2 regions of the Gottfriedia sp. OAE603 genome follow, and region 1 is predicted to be linked to the other one. Evidence: a T-box and tRNA genes for the amino acid it is inferred to sense, from the RefSeq annotation. Region 1 holds a T-box; the other holds one or more tRNA genes.
The links. The T-box of region 1 lies ahead of proS (proline--tRNA ligase). A T-box ahead of a tRNA ligase gene usually reads a tRNA of that ligase, here a tRNA-Pro.
Positions count from the first base shown of each region.

Region 2: it encodes a tRNA-Pro, which carries the amino acid that the T-box ahead of proS (proline--tRNA ligase) is inferred to sense. The anticodon was not compared.

Region 1 covers NZ_JBEUNN010000001.1:1,932,970-1,943,284, forward strand. Annotated here, with positions in the region: gene ABID96_RS09635 (helix-turn-helix domain-containing protein) at 1-865, shown strand, start outside; gene ltaE (low-specificity L-threonine aldolase) at 973-2,013, shown strand; gene ABID96_RS09645 (hypothetical protein) at 2,070-2,378, opposite strand; gene ABID96_RS09650 (DUF3900 domain-containing protein) at 2,915-3,973, opposite strand; gene ABID96_RS09655 (DMT family transporter) at 4,249-5,169, shown strand; T-box leader at 5,242-5,452, shown strand; gene proS (proline--tRNA ligase) at 5,593-7,026, shown strand; gene ABID96_RS09665 (hypothetical protein) at 7,068-7,223, opposite strand; gene ABID96_RS09670 (helix-turn-helix domain-containing protein) at 7,226-8,470, opposite strand; gene ABID96_RS09675 (ATP-grasp domain-containing protein) at 8,677-9,945, shown strand.
Region 2 covers NZ_JBEUNN010000001.1:3,878,148-3,897,999, forward strand. Annotated here, with positions in the region: gene ABID96_RS19445 (ATP-dependent DNA ligase) at 199-1,050, shown strand; gene groL (chaperonin GroEL) at 1,153-2,778, opposite strand; gene groES (co-chaperone GroES) at 2,836-3,120, opposite strand; gene ABID96_RS19460 (CPBP family intramembrane glutamic endopeptidase) at 3,397-4,083, shown strand; gene ABID96_RS19465 (redox-sensing transcriptional repressor Rex) at 4,119-4,745, opposite strand; gene ABID96_RS19470 (ABC transporter ATP-binding protein) at 4,914-6,842, shown strand; gene tsaD (tRNA (adenosine(37)-N6)-threonylcarbamoyltransferase complex transferase subunit TsaD) at 7,061-8,086, opposite strand; gene rimI (ribosomal protein S18-alanine N-acetyltransferase) at 8,070-8,534, opposite strand; gene tsaB (tRNA (adenosine(37)-N6)-threonylcarbamoyltransferase complex dimerization subunit type 1 TsaB) at 8,544-9,236, opposite strand; gene tsaE (tRNA (adenosine(37)-N6)-threonylcarbamoyltransferase complex ATPase subunit type 1 TsaE) at 9,217-9,684, opposite strand; tRNA gene ABID96_RS19495 (tRNA-Asp) at 9,899-9,974, opposite strand; tRNA gene ABID96_RS19500 (tRNA-Met) at 9,978-10,054, opposite strand; rRNA gene rrf (5S ribosomal RNA) at 10,097-10,212, opposite strand; rRNA gene ABID96_RS19510 (23S ribosomal RNA) at 10,265-13,204, opposite strand; rRNA gene ABID96_RS19515 (16S ribosomal RNA) at 13,356-14,905, opposite strand; tRNA gene ABID96_RS19520 (tRNA-Gly) at 14,988-15,061, opposite strand; tRNA gene ABID96_RS19525 (tRNA-Pro) at 15,067-15,143, opposite strand; tRNA gene ABID96_RS19530 (tRNA-Arg) at 15,149-15,225, opposite strand; tRNA gene ABID96_RS19535 (tRNA-Leu) at 15,695-15,777, opposite strand; tRNA gene ABID96_RS19540 (tRNA-Lys) at 15,792-15,864, opposite strand; tRNA gene ABID96_RS19545 (tRNA-Gln) at 15,971-16,045, opposite strand; tRNA gene ABID96_RS19550 (tRNA-Gln) at 16,237-16,311, opposite strand; tRNA gene ABID96_RS19555 (tRNA-Asp) at 16,512-16,587, opposite strand; tRNA gene ABID96_RS19560 (tRNA-Val) at 16,601-16,676, opposite strand; tRNA gene ABID96_RS19565 (tRNA-Glu) at 16,689-16,763, opposite strand; tRNA gene ABID96_RS19570 (tRNA-Ser) at 16,771-16,861, opposite strand; tRNA gene ABID96_RS19575 (tRNA-Asn) at 16,869-16,943, opposite strand; gene ABID96_RS19580 (SprT family protein) at 17,029-17,484, opposite strand; gene cmpA (cortex morphogenetic protein CmpA) at 17,804-17,914, shown strand; gene ABID96_RS19590 (Tex family protein) at 17,904-19,852, opposite strand, start outside.

The sequences.
Region 1 (10,315 bases):
TGGTACGATGAAATTTTATCGCGATGAGATTGATAGATTGCAGTCTACTGAAAAAAGACCAACAGGAATGACAGTATTAGAGGCAACTAATCAATTAGGAGTATCAAAAGCAACGATCCATCAATATATAAAAACAGGGAAACTATCATCCGAAAAAGTATTTATTAAGGGGAGAAATACGTCATTTATCCCTTCAGATGAAGTTTATAAACTTCAATCTATATTTCTAAGTAATCAAAATAGAAAAAGATACTTTTCAAAGGACCTATTATACTGTTTATTTGGGTTATATTTAAAAAGGGATTCAAATGAAAAAGCAAGAATTATTGAATTAAATGAAGCTGGAGATTGTGTAGCAAAAACAAATATGGGTGAATTTCTAAACCAAGAGGAGCTTATAGAACGTGGCTTTTATAGAGCGTATGAGCTGAAGCAGGTTAAACATAGTACAAAGAGGGGAAATATTGTTTTTCGTTTTCCTTTTCCTCAATCAATCAATGCGCCTATTTTTAATTTAATCGATACATTTTATCAAAAAATTGGGGTTCAAAATATGAATCTATATATTGATGGAAACACAATTATTGCAGAGTTAAAACCGGTTAAATTACAATATCAAGCTGATCGTTTAGAGCAAGATTTTGAAATCCTACAAAATTGTTTGCAGGATGGGAAATTATCTTCTAGACCAGGATTAATTATTTTTTCAAGTAATCAAGAACAATTAACCACATTTGTAGAAGATTCTATGAAAGCGAAAATAAAGCAAATTGCTTTAAATCACCAGTTAGGTATTGAAGAAGTCACAGAAAAATTGATCCGTTTAGGTTTAGCTGAGTATGAAAAAAAACTAGACTTTTCGTAAGTATTTTATAGAGTAATGAATGTATGATATTACGTTAAATTCAATCTCGATGCGTCTGATAGGTCATTTTAGATTATTCTGAAATTTATTGAGTTAGGAGATAAAATATGAAATCACGTTTAATTGACTTAAGAAGTGATACGGTTTCACAACCTACTGATGAAATGAGACAGGCAATGTTTCATGCAGAGGTTGGAGATGATGTTTATAGTGATGATCCAACTGTTCAAAAACTAGAAAAACTAGCGGCATCTATGATTGGTAAAGAGGCTGCACTTTTTGTCCCTAGTGGCACATTTGGAAATCAATTGGCTTTATTTACACATTGCGATCGTGGAACTGAGGTAATATTAGGTGAGGACTGTCATATATTCGAACATGAAGTAGGAGCGTCTTCAATTATTGCGGGTGTACATTTACGAACTCTTCAAACTGTTTCAGGGAAAATGGACCTTCAAAAAATAAAACAGTCAATTCGTCCTGAAGATTTGCATTTTCCCGAAACTTCTTTAATTTGTTTAGAAAATGCATACTCCAATGGCGCTGTAGTTGATATTGATTATATGAAAGAAGTATATTGGATTGCCAAAGAAAAAAATATACCAATCCATTTAGATGGCGCAAGAGTTTTTAATGCGGCAACATATTTAGGCACTGATGTGAAAGAAATCACCCAGTATAGTGACAGTGTAATGTTTTGTTTATCGAAAGGTTTATGTGCTCCAGTTGGTTCAATATTAGCAGGAAGTACTGAATTTATTGAAAAAGCGAAGAAAAAGCGTAAATTATTAGGCGGCGGGTGGAGACAGTCTGGATTCCTAGCTGCAGCTGGAATTATAGCTCTAGAGAAAATGACGACTAGATTACATGAAGATCATGAAAATGCTATTTATTTAGCTAATGGATTAAAAGAAATTCCAGGTTTAAAAGTAGATTCAACAAATAATCATATTAATTTAGTATTCTTTCAAATTGAAAGTACGAATAGAACTCCAGAAGAAATTGAACAAATATTTAAAGAAAATGATATTACGATCTTTGCACCTGATGAAAATGGGAGTATGAGATTTGCAACACATTACTGGGTTACGAAACAAGACATTGATAAAGTCATTAAGCTAATGCAAAGTATTTTAATAGATGAGTAAATAAAAACATAAAAAAAAGAGAGTGGGTTACTCTCTTTTTTATAGTTTTTTGTTTTTTAAAATCCATCTTCAGATGCAGTGAATGGTATGTTTAATCTTTGTTCAACTCGACGTAAGCGTTGATTCAACCTATTTAAACGGAATGTATGACGCTCTGAAGTTTGTTGAAGTCGATTAACAGTTTCATTTAATTGATTTACGCGTCTTTCTAATTCATTAACGCGTCTAGTAAGATTTTGAATTTGCTGTGGTTGTCTTTCTATATCATATTGATCTTCCCAAGTTGCATGTGAGTATTGATTATATTGAGGTTGTTGATAAACCGTCTGCGGATTATACGGATAGTAATTAGGATACTGATACATATAAAAGTCGCTCCTTCCTTTTTCGGTAATACAAAATACAATATGTAGTCAAAATGCGGAAGGAAACGGCTAATGCCTAAGCGAATTTTTTCATTAAGAAAGGAAGTAACATATTTTCTTGAAAATTTTGTTGTGTAACAATCTGAAACAATAGAAAATTATTATATTCTAATTAAAATTAATAATATATATTTACTTTGGTGGTGAATGTTATAACTTATATAAAACGATTAAATAAGTGGTTGTTTAATAAAAAGGAAATGGATGTAAGTTATTTAATATTGTTTAGCATTTTTTTCTTATTAATTCAAATTACTAGTGAGAGGAAATTCGTTCATTGGTATTATGATATTATCTATATAATTATAAAAGTAACAATCGGCGTTTTTATCTTAAAAATTTGTGATAGGTTTCTTGAAAAACTCTTAGGTAAATACAATAAACCTGTGAAATTTAGATATTACGCGCTTGTCTTGTTTGTATTATGTATTATCAGTTCATTTATCAATTATTAAAAAAAGAGCCATTAGGCTCTTTTATTTTTGTTTAATCTTATCAATGACATGGTGAATTTCATCAGGTTTTAAAAATTCAATAGGGGAGAAGCCCTTTTCAAATTGTAGAGTATCGGCTTCTAACATAACAACATAGCGACCATTTACTTTTGCGATGTGTAAATTTTCTCCAAAGTCTGCTAGCATTCCTTTTATTGAAAAATGATCAGCCTTAAATGCTAATTCAATTTCAGGTGTATGTTCTACGATTTGTGCAGCTGCTTCTATTACTTCTTCGGAAGAGAAATGCTCTTGAATTTCTCGCTTAGGGCTTGCTGCCCAAACCTCCATTGCAGCTTCAAATTGTTGTCTTTCTTCACTTTCTTCTTCAAATACCTCGTCGATTCGGTCATAAACCATCGTCATAACTTGTGACTTTACGATTTCTGGCATAGATTCAGCGTATGAAACAAATTTTAAGAAGTCCTCAAAATAACGAGCGTGAGATGCTTGATGAATTTTTAATTCACTTTCAGATAATAAACCTAATTCTTCCATGTATGGATATTGAATCGATTTCATATTTTTCGTTGTAATCGCCATTTCTACCGTTTTGATTAAAGTAGATTCATCTGAAATGGAAGCAACTTTCGGTTCAAAATCGCATTTTAATACAAAAACAATCGGATCATCGTAATACTTTCTTAATTTTGCTTGTATCACTAAGAATGCTCCACCACGAACTGCACTCGTATCTACATAATTAATAACTAATGTCTCATTGGCAGCTTTAAATTCTTCAGTAGTTTTTGCATGACGTATTCTTTGAAATAAATTATAATTTGGATTCGAATCTAGCGAATGATTTTCTTCTACGATAAAATGTCCTAATTTAGTCGGAACTGTATCATTTTTAGCGTGTCGTTCAACTTTTCGATTAACGATTCGAGCAAGCTCCCCGTCTAAAAAGCCTTTTAAAGCACTTTCTTCATACATATTCTCATCTATTGTTTGAAAATGTTTATAGCGTTTATCAGATTGATCTCCTTTACCTTCAACTGTTACTACATAAAATGATAGAAATGTTATTTCAAAATCCAATAAAATCACCTTTTTCTTTATTCTGTATTTAAGTATAGATAGGTGACTCACTTCAGTCAATGTGAAGATAGTGCGAATTTACATAAGTGAATTAAGCTATTTGTAAAACAATCGAAATTTAATTCATTAAGACAAAAAGCCCTCACATTATGGTAAAATAGAGTATATAATTAATTGAGACGTCTATTTGCAATCATAATTACTGAGATGTGTTATGTCACATCTCTTTTTTCTGTAATTGGGGGAAGTAAGTCAAAGAAAAGGGGTATGAGAGATTGAAAATTGAAAGAATTGCTACCATTTCACTAATCATAGTAACACTACTCTGGGGGACAACATTTGTTGTCGTACAAAATGCAATTGAGTTTGTAGAACCGTTCACGTTTAATGCATTTCGTTTCATCCTAGCAACTTTAATCCTTTTACCCTTTCTATTAAGAAGAAAACAAAAGAATGGTATCACATTAAAACAGGTTCTTATCACTAGTGGAATCGGATTTATGTTGTTTTCAGGTTATTTACTACAAACTTTTGGACTTATTTATACAACATCTTCTAAATCAGGGTTTATTACAGGCTTATGTGTTGTATTAGTTCCAGTATTTTTATATGTATTTTACCGCGAACGTTCAAATTGGGCGACAGTAATCGCATGTTTCATTGCTCTTTTTGGATTAAGCTTTTTAACATTAGGTAATCGTTTGTCAGTTAATATCGGTGATGTTTTAACACTTTTTGGTGCAATTGCATTTGCCATTCATATCATTTTAACTGGTAAATTTACGAAACAAATGGACGCACTTACATTTACAACGATTCAACTAGCAACAGTTGGTATTTTTAGTACAATCTCAGCATTTATTTTTGAACTTCCTAAAACACCTTTATCAAAGGAACTATTTACAAACTCAACATTTATATTCGCGGTAATCGTAACTGCTATTTTCTGTACAAGTATAGCGTTTTGGGTTCAAATGTTTGCACAAAAACATATCTCATCTACAAAAGCAGCTCTTATTTTCATATTAGAACCTGTTTTTGCTGCTATTACTGCAGTAGTATTTGGAGGAGAAACTTTAACTTCACATACTCTAATTGGTGGAACATTTATCGTTGGTGGTATGTTATTATCTGAAGTTCCGATGCCAAAACGAGCAAAAAATGTAAAAGAAGAAGCAATTTATAAAGAAATGTAGAAAAAAATGTAAAAATGGGTATTGGCCTCATTGACAGATGTTATAACTTAACGTATTATATTTTTAAATTAATAAACGACTTAGAAAAGGAATAGTAAGTTTAACAGCTTTTTTAGAGAGGGAATGGGTGGTGAAAATTCCTAAAGTATGTAAACTGAACCAGCCTTGGAGTCACTGTACCGAACTAGAGTAGGCTACAGCGGTTTTCCCGTTAAAGATGTTAAGAGATTATGTAGCAATTTACATAATAAGTAGGGTGGTAACGCCATGGATGGTCCCTTTAGGTCATTCATGGCGTTTTTTATTTATCTTACTTATCATTTTCATTTCTACATAATAATTAGGGTGGTAACGCCGAGAATGGTCCCTTTCGATTATTCTCGGTGTTTTTTTGTATAAAAAATTTGATAAGGGGTAGAAAACATGAGTACAAAAAAATTTGTAGAAGCGATTACAGATATGGATGTTGATTTTTCACAATGGTATACAGACATCGTAAAAAAAGCCGAATTAGTAGACTATTCAAGCGTAAAAGGGTGTATGATTTTAAGACCATACGGTTATGCGATATGGGAGAACATCCAAAAAGAATTAGATACACAATTTAAACAAACTGATCACGAAAATGTATATATGCCAATGTTTATACCAAAGTCATTATTACAAAAAGAGGCTGATCATGTCGAAGGTTTTGCACCAGAATTAGCTTGGGTTACACATGGTGGACATGATGAATTAGCAGAGCCACTTGCGGTTCGTCCAACCTCAGAAACATTATTTTGTGAACATTATTCGAAGGTCATTGAGAGCTATAATGATCTTCCAAAACTATATAACCAATGGTGTTCTGTGGTACGTTGGGAAAAGACAACAAGACCATTCTTAAGAACAACTGAGTTTTTATGGCAAGAAGGGCATACAGCTCATGCAACTGCTGAGGAAGCACAAGAAGAAACAATTCAAATGCTAAACGTTTATGCAGATTTCTTAGAAAACTTTTTAGCTATTCCAGTTATAAAAGGCCAAAAAACAGAAAAAGAAAAATTTGCAGGAGCAAAGGCAACATATACAATTGAGAGTTTAATGCATGACGGAAAAGCACTTCAAAGTGGTACATCACATAACTTTGGAGATGGATTTGCAAAAGCTTTTAACATCCAATACACAGATAAAAATTCTAAAAGACAATATGTTCACCAAACTTCATGGGGGATGACTACTAGGGTAATCGGTGCACTAATCATGGTACATGGTGATAACAGTGGATTAGTTTTACCACCAAAAGTAGCACCAACACAAGTAATGGTTATTCCAATCGCACAACATAAAGATGGCGTAATAGAAAAAGCGAAAGAGCTACAAAAACGAATTTCCAAAGTTGCACGCGTGAAAATCGATATTTCTGATAAAATGCCAGGTTGGAAATTTAATGAATATGAAATGAAAGGGATCCCAGTTCGCGTTGAAATTGGACCAAAAGATATCGAAAAAAACCAAGCGGTAATAGTAAGAAGAGATACACGTGAAAAAATTTTCGTATCATTAGATTCTTTAGAAGAAACAATCACAACAATATTAGAAGAAATCCAACAATCTTTATATGAAAAAGCACTAAAAAATCGAACTGAAAAAACATACAAAGCAACAACATTTAACGAACTAAAACAATTAAGCGATGACAAACAAGGCTTCATTAAAGCAATGTGGTGTAAAGAATTAGCATGTGAAGAAAAAATTAAAGAAGAGGCTGGATTAACTTCAAGATGTATGCCATTTGAACAAGAGCAAATCTCTGAAGAGTGTGTATGCTGCGGTAAGAAAACAGAAACAATGGTTTATTGGGGTAAGGCATATTAAAAAGAAAAAACACGAATCGATTGATTCGTGTTTTTCTTTTTTCAGCCTCCAGGTAAAATACGATTACTTAAAGGATATACATAATCATTTTCATATTTTGAAAGTGAGGCAGTTGAACTTGAACTTGATTCATTTGATAAGAATGTAAATGAAGTTACTATTACTGATAAGGCTACAATTAAAATTAATTTTTTCATTCTTAGTCCTCCAATGTATAGTTAATTTGATAAATACTTAAAAAATCTAGTAAAGATTGCCCATCATTTTTAGAAATCAAATATTGAATATATTCTTTTGATAAAGGAACGAAAAATTCTCTATTTTTGACTTCATATAAATATGGTAAAACACTATCTTTTAAATAACTAAAATATAATAATTCATCATTATTTAACTTATAGTGGTATAAAGAAAATAACAGTAAATAATAATCTAAGTTTTTAATTTTAGCTTCTTCTATACCTTCTTTAATAATCCCTTTAATAGTGATTTCATCTGCCAAATTTCCTGTATATAGACATCGCATATAGCCAAAAAGAGCAGTTAGATAGTTTACATTTTCTTTTGGTGCTAAAGTCAGGGCGCGTTCGTAAAAATTGCGTGCTTCACTATATTTCTTAAATTTATATAGTTGATAAGCAAAGTTATGTAATAAAAACGCTTCCCTTTCTTGATCTTTTATGATTCTAACTGAGTCTAATAAGTTTTCATATCTCGATTCAATTTCGCTGAAAAGAAGATGTGTTTCTTCTTCAAGAAGTATTAAAGCAATCGTTTCTGTGTCTAGTAATCTTTGATAATTATTTGTATAAACAAAAAATTCCTTTGCTTTTTGACAATGATGATATGAAGAAATATGTGCGTTTAAATGACAATATGCTAGTGCAAGGTGGTAATGAATTTCAGGATTATTATATGATTCTAAAGATACCTTTTTTAAAAACTCAATTGACTTATGTAGTTCATATGTCTGTATATAGTATATGCCAAGAGTATGATTTAGTAAATTCTTCTCAAGTTGGGGTATTTTTTGATTTTGAATTTCTTTTGAGAATAATATTTTTTTTGCATCTTCTAATTGGTGATCTAGTAGTAATTGTCTAGTTTTTATTAATAAATATCGAATATGTAAGGGTGTAATGTAATTAAATTCTTGCTTTTCAAGTTCACTTAAAATGGCATGAGCTTTTTCTTTATCTTGAAAAATAATCAGTTTTTGTAAGGATTCAAGCATCTTTTCAACCTTTTGAAGCATCCCAATTTCTTCATCAATATCAAATCCCATTCGAGCGCAAAGTAGGGAAATAGTTTCATCAGAAACTTCAGTAAGACCTCTTTCAATTTTACTTAAATGAGTCTTCGAACAGATTCCATGACCAAGTTCTTCTTGTGTGAGTCCTTTTTTTTGACGAAAATATTGAATAATTGATCCTTTATCGAACATATATTCCACTCCAAAACCCCAATTTACAGAAATTTAATTCTATTTTAGTCTAATTATTAATAAAAGTCATGAGCTATTTGTATATTTTTCTACAAAAATATCGTTTTTTCGCCAATATTCATAATATTTTAGGTTGAAACGTATATAAATAGATTAATATGACTAAATATTCAGTATCTAATTTGTTTTACGAAGGAGGATTTTTAATGGAAAATCTAGTCGAAGCAAAAAAACATATACTAATTATAGGTACATCTAATTATTCCTCTAAATTTAGTGAGATACAATCTACTATTCGAACTAGTGTAATTTGTAGAGCATCTGAGCTACCGTTTTTACATAGAGCGCATTGTCATGAGTCAATTATTGTGATGAAGGATGATTCTACCCCAGAAATGTGGATAGAATATGCAAAGAATCTTCATAGATTAAATCCAATTCACCATGTTTCTTCTTTTGAAGAATTGGATCAAGATAAAGCATGTACAATCGCATCAGCACTTAATATTCAATTTCATCATCCAAGTACAATTGATTGGGTTAATAATAAATATAAAATGAGAAAAAGATTAGAGGCTTTACAGTTTGAAGACATTCCTTGTGAACTTATCCAATCAGTAGAGGAAATTAAAACATTTGCTACTAAAGTAGGTTATCCATTAATATTAAAGCCATCAAAAGGGAAAGCAAGTACAGGTATTTCCGTTATTTATACGGAAGACGACATAGAGGAAGCAATGGAGTTTTCCGAATTAGCTGCAGCTCCTCGTCTTGATTATTCGACTCTAATGGTTGAACCCCTTTTAGTTGGACAAGAATTTAGCGTTGAAGTAATTTCGGAAAATGGTGAACATTTTATGATTGGTATTGTAGAAAAGCATGTAGACCAAGATAGCAAGGTTGAGATTGGTCATGTTTTTCCAGCAGATTTACCACTTCATATCGAAAATAAAATTAAGCAATATACATTCAAATTTTTAGATGCATTAAATATTGAATATGGTATTACACACACAGATATCATTTATACAATTGATGGACCTAAAATCATTGAAACACAATTAAGACCACCTAGTGATAAATTACCAGAATTAATTTATGATTCAATAGGAATTGATTGCATTCAATATTTAGTGGAACAAGAAGCAGGGATATCAATAAAAGAAAAGTTAGTAAATCATTTAAATTCAGTGAATGAAGAAAGGAAAACCTCCGCAATTTGGTATTCTTTTGTTAATTTTGATGGAGTCCTTGAAACAATTCAAAATAAAGATGAAATTAAAAATATGGAAGGGGTTGCTGAATTCAGTCAGCTCATTTCAGATGGAATTCATGTTAGTAAACTGAAAAGCTCATATTCTAGAATCGCCTTTGTTAGAACTATTCATTCTCACGCAGATCAGGCCTTACTAACAGCTCAAAAAGCCATTAAGAATCTATTAATGTTTTTAAGTGTTCGAGGCATCGTTCGCTAAATTAAAATTAAGTGAAAATCAGAAGATATAATTTTATTAAATGATCTTAAAAGTCTTATCTATTTATATAGGTAGGGCTTTTCATTTATTGCAAAATAAGGTGGATAACGTATTTTCAATTAAATAAATCATCAAATTAAAATCAAATCTTGTGTATGGATAGAGGAAGGACATTATTGTTCTTCCCTTTTTGCGATTTATTATTTTAGAAAAGGATTAAGCTCATTTTCCCTTATAGAACGAATGAATGCATTAGTTGAAGATTATGAGTTGCTGCTAATAAGCGGCTTTTTTTATTGATCCAAAGTAATCCGAAATTTGAGGATTTATCTGATGAGAATTAACAACAAAGAAATTTGTTTACGCTAAT
Region 2 (19,852 bases), 1.9 Mb from region 1:
TTTTATTGTGAAAGAAGACAAGTTATGACTTGAAATAGGGATAATATATCAGTAAATTAACTAATGAAGATAAAAATATAAAAACTTATAAAAAGAAACACTTGAACGAAAATTTATATAAATTAACTCAAAAACTAAAAAAATGGGAAGGATACTAGATTATGTATATTAACATTAATCAAGTGAGTGGATTAAAACATGTTTATTGAGCCAATGTTATTACAAACTGCTGACAACCCATTTGATTCTGATGAGCATTACTTCGAATTAAAATCTAATGGTGTTCGATTACTACTGGAACGAGAAAATGGATTAAATAAACTTTACACAGAAAATGGTACGGAATTAACAGGTAGAATACCTGAACTAGATATTCTTGAATTAGATGATTGCTATTTAGATGGCGTACTCGTTTGTTACAACGACGGTAAAGAGGATTATGAAGCAGCTTTAAATCGAGTAAATACGATTCAAGAACATAAAATTATTCAAGGAAGTAAAGAGTACCCATTAACATACATCGTTTTTGATATATTACGAATTAGAAAACGAAATTTGATGAAAGAACCTTTATCAACTAGAAAACAAATTCTTGCCGACGAACTGAAAGACCAACAATTCATTAAAAAAAGCTTCTTTATTGAGTCAGACGGTATAGCGTTGTTTGAACAAATTAAAGAGCTTGGCCTTGAAGGAATTGTCGCGAAATCAAAAGATTCTTTTTATATACCAGCTCACCGATCTTTGAATTGGTTAAAAGTTATTAATTGGAAGTACAATGTTTACTACATTACAGGATATAAAAAACAAGGTATGGGATTATTAATCTCTGAATATAAAAACAATCAATTTGAAAATGTTGGCGTAGTAGAGTTTGGAATGAATAATGGACAAAGAAAAGCATTTTTCAGCGTTACAAAACATATAAAAACAGGCGAAGACAAAATCTACACCTATGTTGAACCTTTTATCAAATGTAAAATTAAAAATAGAGGTCAGTTAAGCAATGGCGAGTTAATTGATCCTATATTTGATGATTTTATCGTATAAATGAAGATACCCCCTTGATTATTCAAGGGGGATTTCTTTTTTAGAGTAATATAGTAAAACCCCGTAAACAGTGTTTACGGGGTTTTTATTAAGGGGATGATATTACATCATGCCGCCCATTCCCATGCCGCCCATGTCAGGCATTGCAGGAGCATTTTTCTCAGGGATGTCAGCTACAACAGCTTCAGTTGTTAAGAACATAGCAGAAACAGATGCTGCATTTTGAAGTGCAGAACGTGTTACTTTAGTTGGGTCAACGATTCCTTCTTCAATCATGTTTACCCATTGTCCGTTAGCAGCATTGAAACCAACGCCAACTTCAGCAGATTTTAATTTCTCGATGATTACTGATCCTTCTAAACCAGCATTTGTTGCAATTTGACGTACTGGTGCTTCAAGCGCACGTAATACGATGTTAATACCTGTAGCAACATCACCTTCAGCTTCAATTGCAGCAACTTTATTATATACGCTCATTAATGCAGTACCACCACCAGCTACAATACCTTCTTCTACTGCAGCACGTGTTGAGTTTAAAGCATCTTCAATACGTAATTTACGTTCTTTTAGCTCAGTTTCAGTTGCAGCGCCAACTTTAATTACTGCTACACCACCTGCTAATTTTGCAAGACGTTCTTGTAATTTTTCACGGTCAAATTCAGAAGTAGTTTCTTCTAATTGAGCACGAATTAAACCAATACGTCTTTGGATTGCTTCAGTTTCACCAGCACCTTCAACGATTGTTGTATTTTCTTTTGTTACAACAACTTTAGAAGCACGGCCTAATTGAGTAATATTAGTCGTTTTAAGATCTAATCCTAATTCTTCTGTAATTACTTCACCGCCAGTTAATACTGCGATATCTTCTAACATTGCTTTACGACGGTCACCAAATCCTGGAGCTTTTACAGTTACAGCATTAAATGTACCACGTAATTTGTTAACGATGATTGTAGCTTGCGCTTCACCTTCAACATCTTCAGCAATGATTAATAATGGTTTACCTTGTTGAACAACTTGTTCAAGAACTGGTAAGATTTCTTGGATATTTGTTACTTTTTTATCTGTAATTAAAATATATGGGTTTTCTAATTCAGCTACCATTTTATCTGAATTTGTAACCATGTAAGGTGAAGAGTATCCACGGTCAAATTGCATACCTTCTACTACTTCTAATTCTGTTGTGAAACCTTTTGATTCTTCAAGTGTAATAACACCGTCGTTACCAACACGTTCCATTGCTTCAGCGATTAAGTCGCCTACTTCTGGATCAGCTGAAGAGATTGCTGCAACTTGTGCAATAGACTCTTTGCCTTCAATTGGTTTAGAGATAGCTTTTAACTCTTCAAGTGCAACAGCAACTGCTTTTTCGATACCTTTACGGATACCCATTGGGTTTGCACCAGCTGTTACGTTTTTAAGACCTTCACGAATCATCGCTTGTGCTAATACTGTTGCAGTTGTTGTACCGTCCCCAGCAATTTCATTTGTTTTGCTAGCAACCTCTGCTACTAATTTAGCGCCCATGTTTTCAAACGCATCTTCTAATTCGATTTCTTTAGCGATTGTTACACCATCATTTGTAATTAACGGAGAACCAAATTTTTTCTCAAGAACTACGTTACGTCCTTTTGGTCCTAATGTTACTTTTACAGCATCAGCTAAAGCATCTACACCACGTAGCATTGCGCGACGTGCTTCTTCACCAAATCTAATGTCCTTTGCCATTAAAATGACCTCCTTAAAATTTTAAAAATTATTTTATAAACTAAGTATTTTATTTAATTAACCTATAATTGCAAGAATATCGTTTTCGCGAAGTACAAGGTATTCTGTACCACTGTATTTAACTTCAGTACCAGAGTATTTAGAGAAGATGATGCGGTCACCTACAGATACTTCTAAAGCAACGCGCTCGCCGTTTTCAAGTACACGTCCAGTACCTACTGCAACAACTTTGCCCTCTTGTGGCTTTTCTTGTGCACTACCTGGTAATACGATACCGCTAGCAGTTTTTTCTTCAGACTCAACAAGCTCAATTACAACACGATCACCTAATGGTTTTAACATGTGTAATACCTCCTCAATAATCTAATCATTATTTTTTAGCACTCATTAATATTGAGTGCTAACACAATTATTAGTTTAAATAATATCATGAGATTTTGCAAGTCCGAAGCTAGCACTTTTCTTGTCGAAATTTATTAATTTTAATTTACGTATTTTAAAGAAGTTTAATAAAAATATGTAAATACCTTTTAAGAACCATCTTAAACGAGTACAATAATGTACATGTTGTTATAAACCTTTGGGTTATGAAAATATCAACACAAAGGAGTTATCGTTTTGAAAACAAGAGATTTATGGATTTTATTAACGTATGTTTTGATTCAGTATTCTGGATTGTATGGTGTTCGTTTTCTATTAAATAGTAGTTTATATGAAGGCTTAGACAAAGAAACAGCCAAAATCGAAGCAGTGGGTTTATGGGGATGCATTAGTTTTATTACAGGTCTTCTAGTTATTTTAATTTTATTAAGAGGTCCAATCTCTATTGGAATAAAAAACCTTTCGTCTAGTTTTACGCTGACAATATTAAAATGGGCTTTAATTGGTTATGCTGTCACAATGTTTACTCAAATTGTGTGTAATCTCATTTTAATTTTAGTTTTTGATTTAGATAAAGGGTCAGAAAACACGCAGAACATTATTCAAATCGCTAAGCTAAACCCTGCCTTTATCGTCATTCCAAGTTTAATTGCACCGATATTGGAAGAAATCGTATTCCGTCGTATTATTTTTAAAAAGCTATTTGAACGTTTTCCATTTATTGTTTCTGCTGGAATTAGCTCAGTTATTTTTGCGTTCATGCACGGTGACCTGCCATTCTTTTTATCTTATTTTCTAATCGGATTTATATTTTGTTACCTATATAAACGAACAAATTCAATTTTAGTTCCAATTTTAACTCATATGTTCATGAACTCATTTGTCGTATTTCAACAAATTAAATTGTTTCATTTCATCTATTAAAAAAACCCCCATGGAAATGGGGGTTTTTAATTTACTTATTGTTGTAAGAAGTATGCTAATGTTTGTAACTCAACAGCTAAATCAATATGATGTATTCGAATATGTTCCGGAACACTAATACGTGCAGGCGTAAAATTCAAAATACCTCTTATATTTTTACCTTTTAAACGGTCTGCAATCGACTGTGCGACTTGAGCAGGAACAGTTAGAATGACGATTTGAATATCATCGTTCATTATTTCTTCTAATTTATCAAGATTATAGACTGGAACTCCACCTATTTCTGTTCCAATCTTCATTGGGTCGATATCAAACGCCATTTCAATCTTTGTATTATTGTTTTTTATAAAATTATAATGTAAAAATGCGGTTCCTAAATTCCCCACACCGATTAACGCTACTTTCATTACTTCGTGTTGGTTAAGCGCTTTCGAAAAAAATGTTAATAAATAATTTACATTATAGCCATACCCTTTTTTTCCTAAGGCACCAAAATACGAAAAATCTCTTCTAATTGTAGCGGAATCTACTTTTACTGCTTCACTTAACTCTGCTGAAGAAACTCTTTGTTTACCTGATAAAGACAAATTCTTTATAAAACGGTAATATAAAGGTAGACGTTTAGCAGTAGCTTGTGGAATTTTAATTTGTTCCGACTCCATTTTACAATCCCCCACTTACTGTTACTGTAATTCTTTTTACTATATTGTGTAAATAGCCTTCATTTTAGTAATAAAGTACTTGTTCTACTGTAAAATATACACTATATTTATGAATTTTGACAGTAAACAGTTTAATAGATAAAAAATTTTGCAATGAGGTGAAATATCTTGATCCTATTACAAGTTAATAATGTCTCCAAATATTTTGGTAGTGACATTATACTTTCAAATATTAAGTTAGAAGTTCAGACGAATGATCGAGTAGCAATTGTTGGTCGAAATGGTGCTGGTAAGTCTACTCTTTTAAAAATTATTGCCGGTGAAATATCTTATGATGGTGGAGAATTAATTAAACCAAAAGATGTCACGATTGGATATCTAGCTCAAAACTCTGGCTTACAAAGTGATCGCTCAATTTGGGAAGAATACTATTCTGTTTTTAGCCATTTGGTAGAAATGCAGGATAACATGAGAAAGCTAGAACATAAAATGACCCAAGAAGATGTTTATTCAAATCAAACAGTTTACGACAAAATTGTGAACGAATATGATCATCTTCAATTTACATTTAAAGAAAGTGGCGGATATCAATTTGAAGCAGATATTCGTTCAATTATTAGTGGTCTTGGCTTTTCAAATGAAGATTACAATACAAAAATATCATCATTAAGTGGTGGTCAGAAAACGAGACTGGCATTAGGTAAGCTATTACTAACAAAGCCTGATTTATTAATTCTGGACGAGCCTACGAACCATTTAGACATTGATACACTTAGCTGGCTTGAACGTTATTTACAATCCTACCCTGGCGCTGTATTAATCGTGTCACATGATCGCTATTTTCTTGATCAAGTTGTAAATATCGTTTATGAGATTTCAAACCACAAGCATCAAAGATATGTGGGGAATTATAGTAAGCATTTAGAACTTAAAGCTGCTCAATACGAACAAGACTTAAAACAGTTTGAGAAACAACAAGAACAAATCGCCAAGCTCGAAGATTTTGTTCAGAGAAATATCGCTCGCGCTTCTACTACTAAAAGAGCGCAAAGCCGTCGAAAACAACTAGATCGAATGGTCAGAGTAGATAAACCACAAGGAGACGAGTCTTCTGCCAATTTTTCTTTTACAATAGATAAACAAAGTGGAAATGATGTACTTAACGTTAGAGACCTTTTCATTGGTTACGACCGTGTACCGACTATAGATCAGTCAATGCAGTTTGTCCTTAATCGTGGAGATAGTGTTGCCCTAGTAGGACCAAATGGAGTTGGAAAATCAACATTACTTAAAACGATTATTGGCGATTTAGAAAAACTACAAGGCAGTATAGATTTCGGAGCAAATGTATTTATTGGTTACTATGATCAAGAACAAGCTAAATTAACATCGAACAAAAGAGTTCTTGATGAGTTATGGGATGATTATCCGTTAAAGACTGAACAAGAAATTAGAACAATCTTAGGTAACTTTTTATTCTCTGGAGATGATGTCACGAAAAATGTCTCATCTTTAAGTGGTGGTGAGAAAGCTAGATTGGCTCTTGCAAAGCTTATGATGAAAAAAGCAAATTTCTTAATTCTAGATGAGCCAACGAACCACTTAGATTTGGATAGTAAGGAAGTATTAGAAAATGCTCTACTAGATTACCCAGGAACAATCTTATTCGTTTCCCATGATCGATACTTTATGAACAGATTATCCACAAAAACATTTGAACTTGCAAAAGAAGGTTTGACTCCTTATTTAGGCGATTATGATTATTATTTATTCAAGAAAAATGAAGCATATGAAAAAGAACTGGCTGAAAAGGAAAACGCTGAAATTCAGATTCGTCAATCCAGTCATCAACCAGTTTCAGATTATCAACAGGATAAAGAATTAAAGAAAAAGCTACGCCAAACACAACGTCGTATAGAAGAGATTGAAAGTAGTATTTCAAATATCGAGAAAGAAATTGAACAGATCGAACTTGAACTGTGTAAACCAGAAGTTTACGGAGATTTCCAACTCGTACAAGAACTAACCACTCAGAAAAATGATCATGAAACAAATTTAATGTCTCTTATGGAAGAATGGGAGAACTTACAAGAATAAACAAAAAACGGATACGCGAAAAGCGATCCGTTTTTTATTTATCTACATGTTTATCCACAAATAATTTAGTATTTTTAAGCTTTTACACAGACTTATGCACATTATCCACAGTTATTGTCTAAAGTTATACACATTATTGTTCACATAATGTTATTAAGTTGTAAACAAACTAAAAAGACTTATCCACATATTTTGTTGAAAATGTGAATAAGTCTTTCTTACATGTTTTCTAAATCTAAACCTGGATTACCATTTAAAGACAAGCTTGATAGTTTTCCTTGTTTGAAACGAACATACGCAGCTGCACCAATCATAGCAGCATTATCAGTGCAAAGTGAAAGTGGTGGAATGACTAACTCTTTATCACTAAATATACTCATTTCTTTTTGTAATGAAGCACGTAAACCTTTGTTTGCAGCAACTCCACCTGCTAACAATACTTGTTTTACATCATATTCTTTTGCTGCTTGAATTGTTTTCGTAACAATTACTTCTACAACACTTTCTTGAAAGCTTGCAGCAACATCTTCTGGGGATATCTCCACTCCACGTTGTTCAGCATTGTGCATATAATTAATAACAGCTGATTTCAATCCACTAAAGCTGAAATCGTAGCTACCTTCCTCTAACCAAGCTCTAGGAAAAGGAATATTTGCACTTCCTTCTTGCGCCAAACGATCAATATGTGGACCACCTGGATAAGGAAGCTTTAATGTTCTAGCTACTTTGTCATAAGCTTCTCCAGCTGCATCATCTCTTGTTTCACCAATTACTTCAAATTCTCCGTCTTCTTTCATATAAACAAGCTCAGTATGCCCTCCGGAGACCACAAGTGCCAATAAAGGGAAATGCAATTCCTGTATAAGTCGATTAGCATAAATATGACCTGCAATATGATGTACACCAATTAGAGGTAAATCATGTGCAAAAGCAATTGCTTTCGCAGCATTAACGCCAATAAGTAAAGCTCCAACTAAACCTGGACCTTCTGTTACCGCAATCGCTGATAAGTCTGTGTATTCAACATTTGCTTTTGACATGGCCTCTTCTATAACTAATGTAATTTGCTCAACATGTAATCTTGAAGCAACCTCGGGTACTACACCACCAAATCGCTTATGGATATCGATTTGAGTTGAGACAATATTACTTAATATTTCATTACCATTCTTAATAACAGCTGCTGATGTCTCATCACAGCTAGTTTCAATAGCAAGAATTAAACAATTATCTTTTATGATCATTTATATTCACCCACATTACTAAAGCATCCTCATAATTATCTGTATAATAACTTTTACGAATTCCTCCATCTTGGAATCCAAGCTTACGATATAATCCCTTTGCAACATCATTTGAAACCCTTACTTCTAATGTTAATGTTTCCGCACCAAGTTCACGAGCAGTGTCCATTACTGCAAGAAGCAATTTTTCGCCAAGACCATTACCACGATACTCCGGCAATATAGCAATATTCGTTATATGACCTTCATCGATAATTACCCATAATCCACAGTATCCAATGATTTCTTTGTCAACCTCCGCTACAACATAATGAGCAAATTGATTTGTATGTAACTCATTATAAAACGCATCATATGTCCATGGTGTTGCAAATGACTTTTTTTCTATTTCCATTATTTGATTTAAATCTTCTTCTCTCATTTGTCGAAAAGCAACTGATGAAATCATAACATCCTCCTACTTTTCTTGGTCTGCTAACCAATTTGCTTCAGCTTCAGATAATCTTAAATACTCAGGTGCAAATTCATGCACAGATTCTTCCTTTTCCTCAAGACTACAGTTAAATAATTCACTTGGTCTTTGGTTGTTTAAATTATTCGTAGCAAATATTGCTCGTTCATTTAGTTGTTCAATAATGTAATCCTTATGAATCGCAACATCATTGCCAACGAAAAGAATTGGCTCATTCAGTGACTTTAATTTTTCCATCCAAACACTTCGATCTATATTACATTCGTTTAAAATACTTGAAGTTTCATTCCCTCTAAAATCATAAAGCCCTGTAAACAATAAATTTCTTCTCGCATCAAATATTGGACAAACTAGCCCTTCAAAGTAACGACCATTTGACGCCAATGCCTTTAAACTAGATACACCTACGATCGGTATATTTAATGAAAAAGCTAGTGTTTTCGCTACTGTAACACCAATTCTTACACCAGTGTACGATCCAGGTCCTTTTGCAACTACAATCTTTGTTAATTCCTTAGGTTTAATGTTACATTCCTTCATTAAAGCATCAATTGCAGGCATTAAACGTACGGAATGATTTTTATTTATAAATGTAATAGTTTCACCAATAACTGATTCATCCTTTAAAAGACTAATACCCATTACATTTGTTGAAGTATCAATTGCTAAAACGGTCATCTTTTATTAACTCCTTGCAAACAAATTCATACCTTGCTCCTTTAGGGAATAAAGTAATCATTCTACCATTTTCTTTATGTGTAATAACAATTTTCAAGAATTCATTTGGTAAGTAATCTGAAATTAAATGTGCCCATTCTACTACACAAACACCTTCACCCATAAAATATTCATCAAAGCCTAAATCCTCGTTACTTCCTTCTAAACGATAAACATCCATATGGTATAGTGGAATTCTACCTTTATATTCTTTTATTATATTAAATGTAGGGCTGTTAACTGTTCTTTTTACGCCAAGTCCTTTTGCAAATCCTTTCGTAAAAGTTGTTTTGCCAGCACCCAAGTCACCTTCTAATAAAATAACATCTTTCTGTTGAACTATTTCACCAAGAAAATATGCAATTTGCTGCGTTTCTTCCTCGGTATTTGTATGTAAAACAATTTCCAATTACTTCACCACCAAAAAATTCATACTCGTCTATTCTAACTTTGCCATATTATATCATTTCAAAACATTAAGGGATTGTCAAACAGTAATAATTCCTAATACTTAAGAATGTTACAAAATTTATAACGACTCTTCATTGCCTATTGAAACGATAATGCTGTTTTATATATAAAAAAAAACGAAACAAATTGTTTCGTTTTAAAATTCATATGTATGGCGGTCCCGACCGGGATCGAACCGGCGATCTCCTGCGTGACAGGCAGGCATGTTAACCGCTACACCACGGGACCATTTGGTTGCGGGGACAGGATTTGAACCTGCGACCTTCGGGTTATGAGCCCGACGAGCTACCAGACTGCTCCACCCCGCGATAATTTGGATACTAATTAATTTAGATCCTTAAAAAAATAAAACCAGGCGACGTTCTACTCTCACAGGGGGAAACCCCCAACTACCATCGACGCTGAAGAGCTTAACTGCCGTGTTCGGTATGGGAACGGGTGTGACCTCTTCGCCTTAATCACCTGATTTATTTGTGGGTTTGTACCCTCAAAACTAGATAATGTCATTATCAAACTTGTTAGTTAAGTCCTCGACCGATTAGTATCAGTCAGCTCCACGTGTCACCACGCTTCCACCTCTGACCTATCAACCTGATCATCTCTCAGGGGTCTTACTAGCTTAACGCTATGGGAAATCTCATCTTGAGGGGGGCTTCATGCTTAGATGCTTTCAGCACTTATCCCTTCCACACATAGCTACCCAGCCATGCTCTTGGCAGAACAACTGGTACACCAGCGGTGTGTCCATCCCGGTCCTCTCGTACTAAGGACAGCTCCTCTCAAATTTCCTGCGCCCACGACGGATAGGGACCGAACTGTCTCACGACGTTCTGAACCCAGCTCGCGTACCGCTTTAATGGGCGAACAGCCCAACCCTTGGGACCGACTACAGCCCCAGGATGCGATGAGCCGACATCGAGGTGCCAAACCTCCCCGTCGATGTGGACTCTTGGGGGAGATAAGCCTGTTATCCCCGGGGTAGCTTTTATCCGTTGAGCGATGGCCCTTCCATGCGGAACCACCGGATCACTAAGCCCGACTTTCGTCCCTGCTCGACTTGTAGGTCTCGCAGTCAAGCTCCCTTATGCCTTTACACTCTTCGAATGATTTCCAACCATTCTGAGGGAACCTTTGGGCGCCTCCGTTACTCTTTAGGAGGCGACCGCCCCAGTCAAACTGCCCACCTGACACTGTCTCCGAGCCGGATAACGGCTCTAGGTTAGAATTTCAATACAGCCAGGGTAGTATCCCACCGACGCCTCCACCGAAGCTGGCGCTCCGGCTTCTCAGGCTCCTACCTATCCTGTACAAGCTGTACCAAAATTCAATATCAAGCTGCAGTAAAGCTCCACGGGGTCTTTCCGTCCTGTCGCGGGTAACCTGCATCTTCACAGGTACTATAATTTCACCGAGTCTATGGTTGAGACAGTGCCCAAATCGTTACGCCTTTCGTGCGGGTCGGAACTTACCCGACAAGGAATTTCGCTACCTTAGGACCGTTATAGTTACGGCCGCCGTTTACTGGGGCTTCAATTCAGAGCTTCTCCCGTAAGGGATAACCCCTCCTCTTAACCTTCCAGCACCGGGCAGGCGTCAGCCCCTATACTTCGCCTTACGGCTTCGCAGAGACCTGTGTTTTTGCTAAACAGTCGCTTGGGCCTTTTCACTGCGGCTCTCCCGGGCTTGCACCCAAAAGAGCACCCCTTCTCCCGAAGTTACGGGGTCATTTTGCCGAGTTCCTTAACCATAGTTCTCTCGCTCACCTTAGGATTCTCTCCTCGCCTACCTGTGTCGGTTTGCGGTACAGGCACCTATTTCCTCGCTAGAAGCTTTTCTTGGCAGCGTAGAATCAGGAACTTCGGTACTATATTTCCCTCGCCATCACAACTCAGCCTTAACGATGTGCGGATTTGCCTACACATCAGCCTAATTGCTTGGACGCGCATATCCAGCAGCGCGCTTACCCTATCTTTCTGCGTCCCTCCATTGCTCAAACGGAAATCAGGTGGTACAGGAATATCAACCTGTTGTCCATCGCCTACGCCTGTCGGCCTCGGCTTAGGTCCTGACTAACCCTGGGAGGACGAGCCTTCCCCAGGAAACCTTAGGCATACGGTGGACGGGATTCTCACCCGTCTTTCGCTACTCATACCGGCATTCTCACTTCTAAGCGCTCCACCAGTCCTTACGATCTAGCTTCAACGCCCTTAGAACGCTCCCCTACCACTGATACCATACGGTATCAATCCGCAGCTTCGGTGATACGTTTAGCCCCGTTACATTTTCGGCGCAGAGTCACTCGACCAGTGAGCTATTACGCACTCTTTAAATGGTGGCTGCTTCTAAGCCAACATCCTGGTTGTCTAAGCAACTCCACATCCTTTTCCACTTAACGTATACTTTGGGACCTTAGCTGGCGGTCTGGGCTGTTTCCCTCTTGACCACGGATCTTATCACTCGTAGTCTGACTCCTATGGATAAGTCATTGGCATTCGGAGTTTGACTGAATTCGGTAACCCGTTGGGGGCCCCTAGTCCAATCAGTGCTCTACCTCCAAGACTCTAACACATAAGGCTAGCCCTAAAGCTATTTCGGGGAGAACCAGCTATCTCCGAGTTCGATTGGAATTTCTCCGCTACCCACACCTCATCCCCGCACTTTTCAACGTGCGTGGGTTCGGACCTCCATTCAGTGTTACCTGAACTTCATCCTGGACATGGGTAGATCACTCGGTTTCGGGTCTACGACCACGTACTATATCGCCCTATTCAGACTCGCTTTCGCTGCGGCTCCGTCTCTTCAACTTAACCTTGCACGGGATCGTAACTCGCCGGTTCATTCTACAAAAGGCACGCCATCACTCATTAACGAGCTCTGACTATTTGTAAGCACACGGTTTCAGGTTCTCTTTCACTCCCCTTCCGGGGTGCTTTTCACCTTTCCCTCACGGTACTGGTTCACTATCGGTCACTAGGTAGTATTTAGCCTTGGGAGATGGTCCTCCCAGATTCCGACGGAATTTCACGTGTTCCGCCGTACTCAGGATCCACTCAAGAGGGAACGAGGTTTCAACTACAGGGTTTTTACCTTCTTCGACGGACCTTTCCAGGTCGCTTCATTTACCCCGTTCCTTTGTAACTCCGTATAGAGTGTCCTACAACCCCAAGAGGCAAGCCTCTTGGTTTGGGCTATCTTCCGTTTCGCTCGCCGCTACTCAGGAAATCGCATTTTGCTTTCTGTTCCTCCAGGTACTTAGATGTTTCAGTTCCCTGGGTCTGTCCTCAGTACCCTATGTATTCAGGTAAAGATACTACTCCATTACGAGTAGTGGGTTCCCCCATTCGGAAATCTCCGGATCAAAGCTTACTTACAGCTCCCCGAAGCATATCGGTGTTAGTCCCGTCCTTCATCGACTCCTAGTGCCAAGGCATCCACCGTGCGCCCTTTCTAACTTAACTAATTTTAAAACTTAAATTAAACTTACGCAGTTTAATGAATGACATTATCTAGTTTTCAAGGTACAAATTGAGAGTGAACTCTCAAAACTAAACAAAACAATGAAGAAACATCTTTTCATGCATGAACCAACGGTTCATGATGTCTCCATAGAAAGGAGGTGATCCAGCCGCACCTTCCGATACGGCTACCTTGTTACGACTTCACCCCAATCATCTGTCCCACCTTAGGCGGCTGGCCCCTAAAAGGTTACCCCACCGACTTCGGGTGTTACAAACTCTCGTGGTGTGACGGGCGGTGTGTACAAGGCCCGGGAACGTATTCACCGCGGCATGCTGATCCGCGATTACTAGTGATTCCGGCTTCATGTAGGCGAGTTGCAGCCTACAATCCGAACTGAGAATAGTTTTATGGGATTAGCTCCACCTCGCGGTCTTGCAACCCTTTGTACTATCCATTGTAGCACGTGTGTAGCCCAGGTCATAAGGGGCATGATGATTTGACGTCATCCCCACCTTCCTCCGGTTTGTCACCGGCAGTCACCTTAGAGTGCCCAACTGAATGCTGGCAACTAAGATCAAGGGTTGCGCTCGTTGCGGGACTTAACCCAACATCTCACGACACGAGCTGACGACAACCATGCACCACCTGTCACTCTGTCCCCGAAGGGAAAGCCCTATCTCTAGGGTTGTCAGAGGATGTCAAGACCTGGTAAGGTTCTTCGCGTTGCTTCGAATTAAACCACATGCTCCACCACTTGTGCGGGCCCCCGTCAATTCCTTTGAGTTTCAGTCTTGCGACCGTACTCCCCAGGCGGAGTGCTTAATGCGTTAACTTCAGCACTAAAGGGCGGAAACCCTCTAACACTTAGCACTCATCGTTTACAGCGTGGACTACCAGGGTATCTAATCCTGTTTGCTCCCCACGCTTTCGCGCCTCAGCGTCAGTTACAGACCAGAAAGTCGCCTTCGCCACTGGTGTTCCTCCAAATCTCTACGCATTTCACCGCTACACTTGGAATTCCACTTTCCTCTTCTGCACTCAAGTTTCCCAGTTTCCAATGACCCTCCCCGGTTGAGCCGGGGGCTTTCACATCAGACTTAAGAAACCGCCTGCGCGCGCTTTACGCCCAATAATTCCGGACAACGCTTGCCACCTACGTATTACCGCGGCTGCTGGCACGTAGTTAGCCGTGGCTTTCTGGTTAGGTACCGTCAAGGTGCCAGCTTATTTAACTAGCACTTGTTCTTCCCTAACAACAGAACTTTACGACCCGAAGGCCTTCATCGTTCACGCGGCGTTGCTCCGTCAGACTTTCGTCCATTGCGGAAGATTCCCTACTGCTGCCTCCCGTAGGAGTCTGGGCCGTGTCTCAGTCCCAGTGTGGCCGATCACCCTCTCAGGTCGGCTACGCATCGTCGCCTTGGTGAGCCGTTACCTCACCAACTAGCTAATGCGCCGCGGGCCCATCTGTAAGTGATAGCCGAAGCCATCTTTCAATAAAGGAACAGGAGTTCCTTTATGTCATCCGGTATTAGCTCCGGTTTCCCGAAGTTATCCCAGTCTTACAGGTAGGTTGCCCACGTGTTACTCACCCGTCCGCCGCTAACCTGCAGGAGCAAGCTCCTACAAGTCCGCTCGACTTGCATGTATTAGGCACGCCGCCAGCGTTCGTCCTGAGCCAGGATCAAACTCTCCATAATAGTTAAGTTTAAATCTTGTATTGCTCAAAAAACTAATAATTGACGTTTTACTTCATGTTTTGTTTAGTTTTCAAAGTTCAAATGGAGCGGGTGATGGGAATCGAACCCACGACCGAAGCTTGGAAGGCTTCTATTTTACCATTAAACTACACCCGCGAAGATGGTCGGGAAGACAGGATTTGAACCTGCGACCCCCTGGTCCCAAACCAGGTGCTCTACCAAGCTGAGCCACTTCCCGTAATATGGCGCGCCCGAAAGGACTCGAACCCATAACCTTTTGATCCGTAGTCAAACGCTCTATCCAATTGAGCTACGGGCGCATATTGTGTTGTCACTTCGTTAGCGACTTTTATAGTATATAATAACTACTACTGGAAGTCAACATCTTTTTAAAGTTTATTTATCTTAAACTTAGTAAGCTTACTACGATAAGCTTCTGATGACTTCGTTAAGTTCTAACGGGAACTTTATCTATATTAAAGCACTATGAACACAAAGTCAACATAATTTAAAAGAAAAATTAACTTTTATTGAAATAAGTTATATTCACTAAATAGAATGTGACTTTGAAGTGCTTAGTTTACGAAGTTAGCGTTAATTTATGCAATGTACTCTAAAGAATTTACTTAGGGTTTGAGAAGAAACTATATTATAGAAGTAAATATTAAACAAACCTTAATCCACCCAATAAATCATTTGAATTATAGGTATTGGTACTGATCAAACAACTATAAAATACAAAAAAGACAATCTACATGCTGTAGATTGTCTGGTTATATACATATAAGATGCGGCCGAGAGGACTTGAACCTCCACGGAGAAACCTCCACTAGGCCCTCAACCTAGCGCGTCTGCCATTCCGCCACGACCGCAAATAAACAAAAAGTGAGCCATGAAGGATTCGAACCTTCGACCCTCTGATTAAAAGTCAGATGCTCTACCTACTGAGCTAATGGCTCGTAATAAAGATAATATTACAAGTATCACAATTACTACACTTTTGAATGACTTAGAAGTCTATTTGGTCGTGCTATCGCACTAGAGCATTGCTCATAAAAAAGATAATGGCTGGGCTACCTGGATTCGAACCAGGGCATGACGGAATCAAAATCCGTTGCCTTACCGCTTGGCTATAGCCCATTGATTAAACTACATGAATCAAACTACTATGAATTCGCTACATGAACCCGCTCCGCAGGATTTTCTTTATGTTGTATTGCTCTAACCTCTTGAATTACTCCTCAAGATAAAGACAATCCGACATCTGTAAAAGCAGAATTTAAAATTCGTACTTAAATGTCACATTTCAACATTTCTTACAAATAGGTAAATGGCTGGGCTACCTGGATTCGAACCAGGGCATGACGGAATCAAAATCCGTTGCCTTACCGCTTGGCTATAGCCCATTGATTAAACTACATGAATCAAACTACTATGAATTTGCTACATGAACCTGCTTCGCAGGATTTTCTTTATGTTGTATTGAATCCACCTCTTGAATTACTCCTCAAGATATACACAATCAGACACCTAAATGACAATAAATTAGCCACCCAAAATATTATCTCCAAAAAAAAGAAAAAATACTACAATATGTAGTAAATAATGGCGGTCCCGACCGGGATCGAACCGGCGATCTCCTGCGTGACAGGCAGGCATGTTAACCGCTACACCACGGGACCGTATAAAATTAAATGGTGGAGGATGACGGGCTCGAACCGCCGACCCCCTGCTTGTAAGGCAGGTGCTCTCCCAGCTGAGCTAATCCTCCGTAATATAAAAATGGTGACCCGTACGGGATTCGAACCCGTGTTACCGCCGTGAAAGGGCGGTGTCTTAACCGCTTGACCAACGGGCCTTATGTATGGCAGAGAAGAAGGGATTCGAACCCTCGCACCGCGTTAACGATCTACACCCTTAGCAGGGGCGCCCCTTGAGCCACTTGGGTACTTCTCTAAAATAATGGCTCCGCAGGTAGGATTCGAACCTACGACCACTCGGTTAACAGCCGAGTGCTCTACCACTGAGCTACTGCGGAATAATATAAATTATTCATCAACACTTTCTGGTAAGTGGTGACAAGTAATAATATAAACTATGAATATATAGCCTGTCAATACTATTTATAACTGTTTTAATGTACTTTTGCATATTCCACAAACAAACCGTTTCAAGTCAACTTTTCTCTTTCGTAAATACGTTTGCCCACATTTTGTACAAATGTAACGATACTTATAAGGTACAATCCTTTTTTTAGTTGTTGCCGTTAAAGGTTTGCAGTACCTTGGTGCACCAACCTGTTTTAATAAATCTTTAAAATCCTTGTCCTCATGCTTATATCCTTTTTTCATTATGTGTAGATGATAATGGCATAATTCATGTAAGATAATACCCTTTAATTCTTCAATTCCATGTTCTTGGAAATACAATTTATTTAATTCAACATTGCTTGTTTTTAATAAATATCGTCCACCTGTAGTTCGTAATCTAGCATTAAAAGTAGCTTGATGTAAAAATGGACGGTTAAAATGTTTCAATGATAATTCTTCAACTAATTTTTGTAGTATTTCGTTTTCCATCCTCATATCTTCCCTTAACTGATTCTATATTCCTTATTTCTTTTTGTATTAACTAATATACAACTCACATTTTTCTAGGTATCTGCATACATTAAACTTACAAATGAGAATTTCAAAGATCATAATCGTACAATTTATACTAAATGAGTTGCTCTTAGTAAATCTCTCTACAATGGCGTAAAATTTATGTTTAAATGAACAATTTCGTTATCCTTTTTATAAAGGTATTAGAAGGTTACCCCTCACTCATTTAATATGTCGCCCATCTCCAATTAAAAGATGGGCGAAGATTTTTAAGCTGGAGGTTTTTCATATGGTTATGCCAAGTTGGCTGAAAACCCAAATGCAAAAAGCTTTTTATGAAAAAAACCGCTATCAAATAAAATTATTAAATCAATGCTGGTTTTACTATCAAAAAATTAAGCTTTGACTGTTTCTTTTGATTCAATCGGAAGCATTGACAAGCCTACTCTTTGCTTTTTTTGATCTACTTCAGCAATCCAAACTTTTACTACTTGTCCGACAGATACTACATCTAATGGATGTTTGATAAATTTACTACTCATTCGTGATATATGAACAAGGCCATCATTTTTTAAACCGATATCTACGAATGCTCCAAAATCAACAACGTTTCTAACAGTACCTTCTAACTGCATGCCAATTTTCAAATCTTCTATATTTAGTACATCTTGTCGTAATAATGGTGCTGCTAATTCATCACGTAAATCTCTTTCTGGCTGCATTAAGGAATTTAATATATCTTTTAAGGTAATTTCACCAATATCTAGTTGGCTTGAAGTTTCTTCTATATTTAAAGCTTTTATTTTATCTTTTAATTCATTTGAGCCAAGTTGACTTGAAGACATATTTAATTGCTTCAATAATTTTTTAACCTGTCCATAGTTTTCAGGGTGAATACCAGTACGATCTAGCGGCTCGTCACCTTCAAGCACACGCAAAAAGCCTATACATTGTTCATATGTTTTCGCACCAAGGCGAGGTATTGTTTTCAATTCTTTTCTGTTTGCAATCTTACCTTTTTCATCACGATAGTTTACGATGTTTTTTGCAACAGTTTTTGATAAACCCGATACATATTGAAGTAGTGAAACCGAAGCGGTATTAACGTTAACCCCTACTTGGTTTACAGAAGTTTCAACAACAAACGTTAATGACTCGTTTAAGCTTTTCTGAGAAACATCATGCTGATATAATCCAACCCCAACAGATTTTGGATCAATTTTCACTAATTCTGCAAGAGGATCTTGTAAACGCCTTGCAATTGAAACCGCACTACGTTCCTCTACTTGCAGATTAGGAAACTCTTCTCGTGCTAATTCTGAAGCAGAATAAACACTTGCACCTGCTTCATTAACAATTACGTAGTAAATGTCTTTGTTTGTTTCCTTTAAAATCTCTGATACAAATAGTTCAGTTTCTCTTGAAGCTGTTCCGTTACCGATTGCAACCATTTCTATCTTGAATTGTAGAAGAATATCTTTTATCTTTGCAACGGCTTGTTCCTTTTTCTTCTGTTGAATTTCAACCTTTTCTCCTTTAAACGGATGTGGGTAAATGACATCTATTTTTAGAACCTTACCAGTCTCATCAACTACTGCTAGCTTACAACCTGTTCTAAATGCCGGGTCAACTCCAAGCACAACCTTTCCTTTTAAAGGTGGCTGTAATAGTAATGAACGTAAATTTTCTGAGAAAATGGTAATTGCTTGAGAATCAGCCTTTTCAGATAGTTCCTTACGTATTTCTCTTTCAATAGATGGTTGAATTAAACGTTTATATGCGTCTTCTACAACCTCCATTAAAATTGAACGAACAAAAGTTTCTTTTTTAATCACATTTCGCCCTAGAAAAGAAATGATATCTTCATATGGTGATTGAACTGAGATTTTCAGAATGTCTTCCTTTTCACCACGGTTCATGGCAAGAATTCGATGGGGTACAATTTTTGAGATAGGCTCTGAATATTCATAATACATTTCATACACTTTCTTCTCATCTTTATCCGCATCTTTGACACTAGCTTCTATTAAACCTTTTCTAAAAGTAGATTCTCTAATCCATTTTCGATAGTTCGCATCATCTGCAATCCATTCTGCAATAATGTCTTTTGCACCTTGGATTACATCATCAACTGTATGTACTTCTAATTCTTCATTTATATATTTTAAAGCTTCATCGGCTAATGAGCCCTCTTTTGGTAGCTGAAACAACCATTCAGCTATTGGTTCAAGACCTTTATCCTTAGCTACTGTTGCTCTCGTTTTTCTTTTTTCTTTAAATGGTCTATATAAATCCTCTACTTCTTGTAATTTAGAAGCGATTTGAATACTTTTTTGTAATTCTT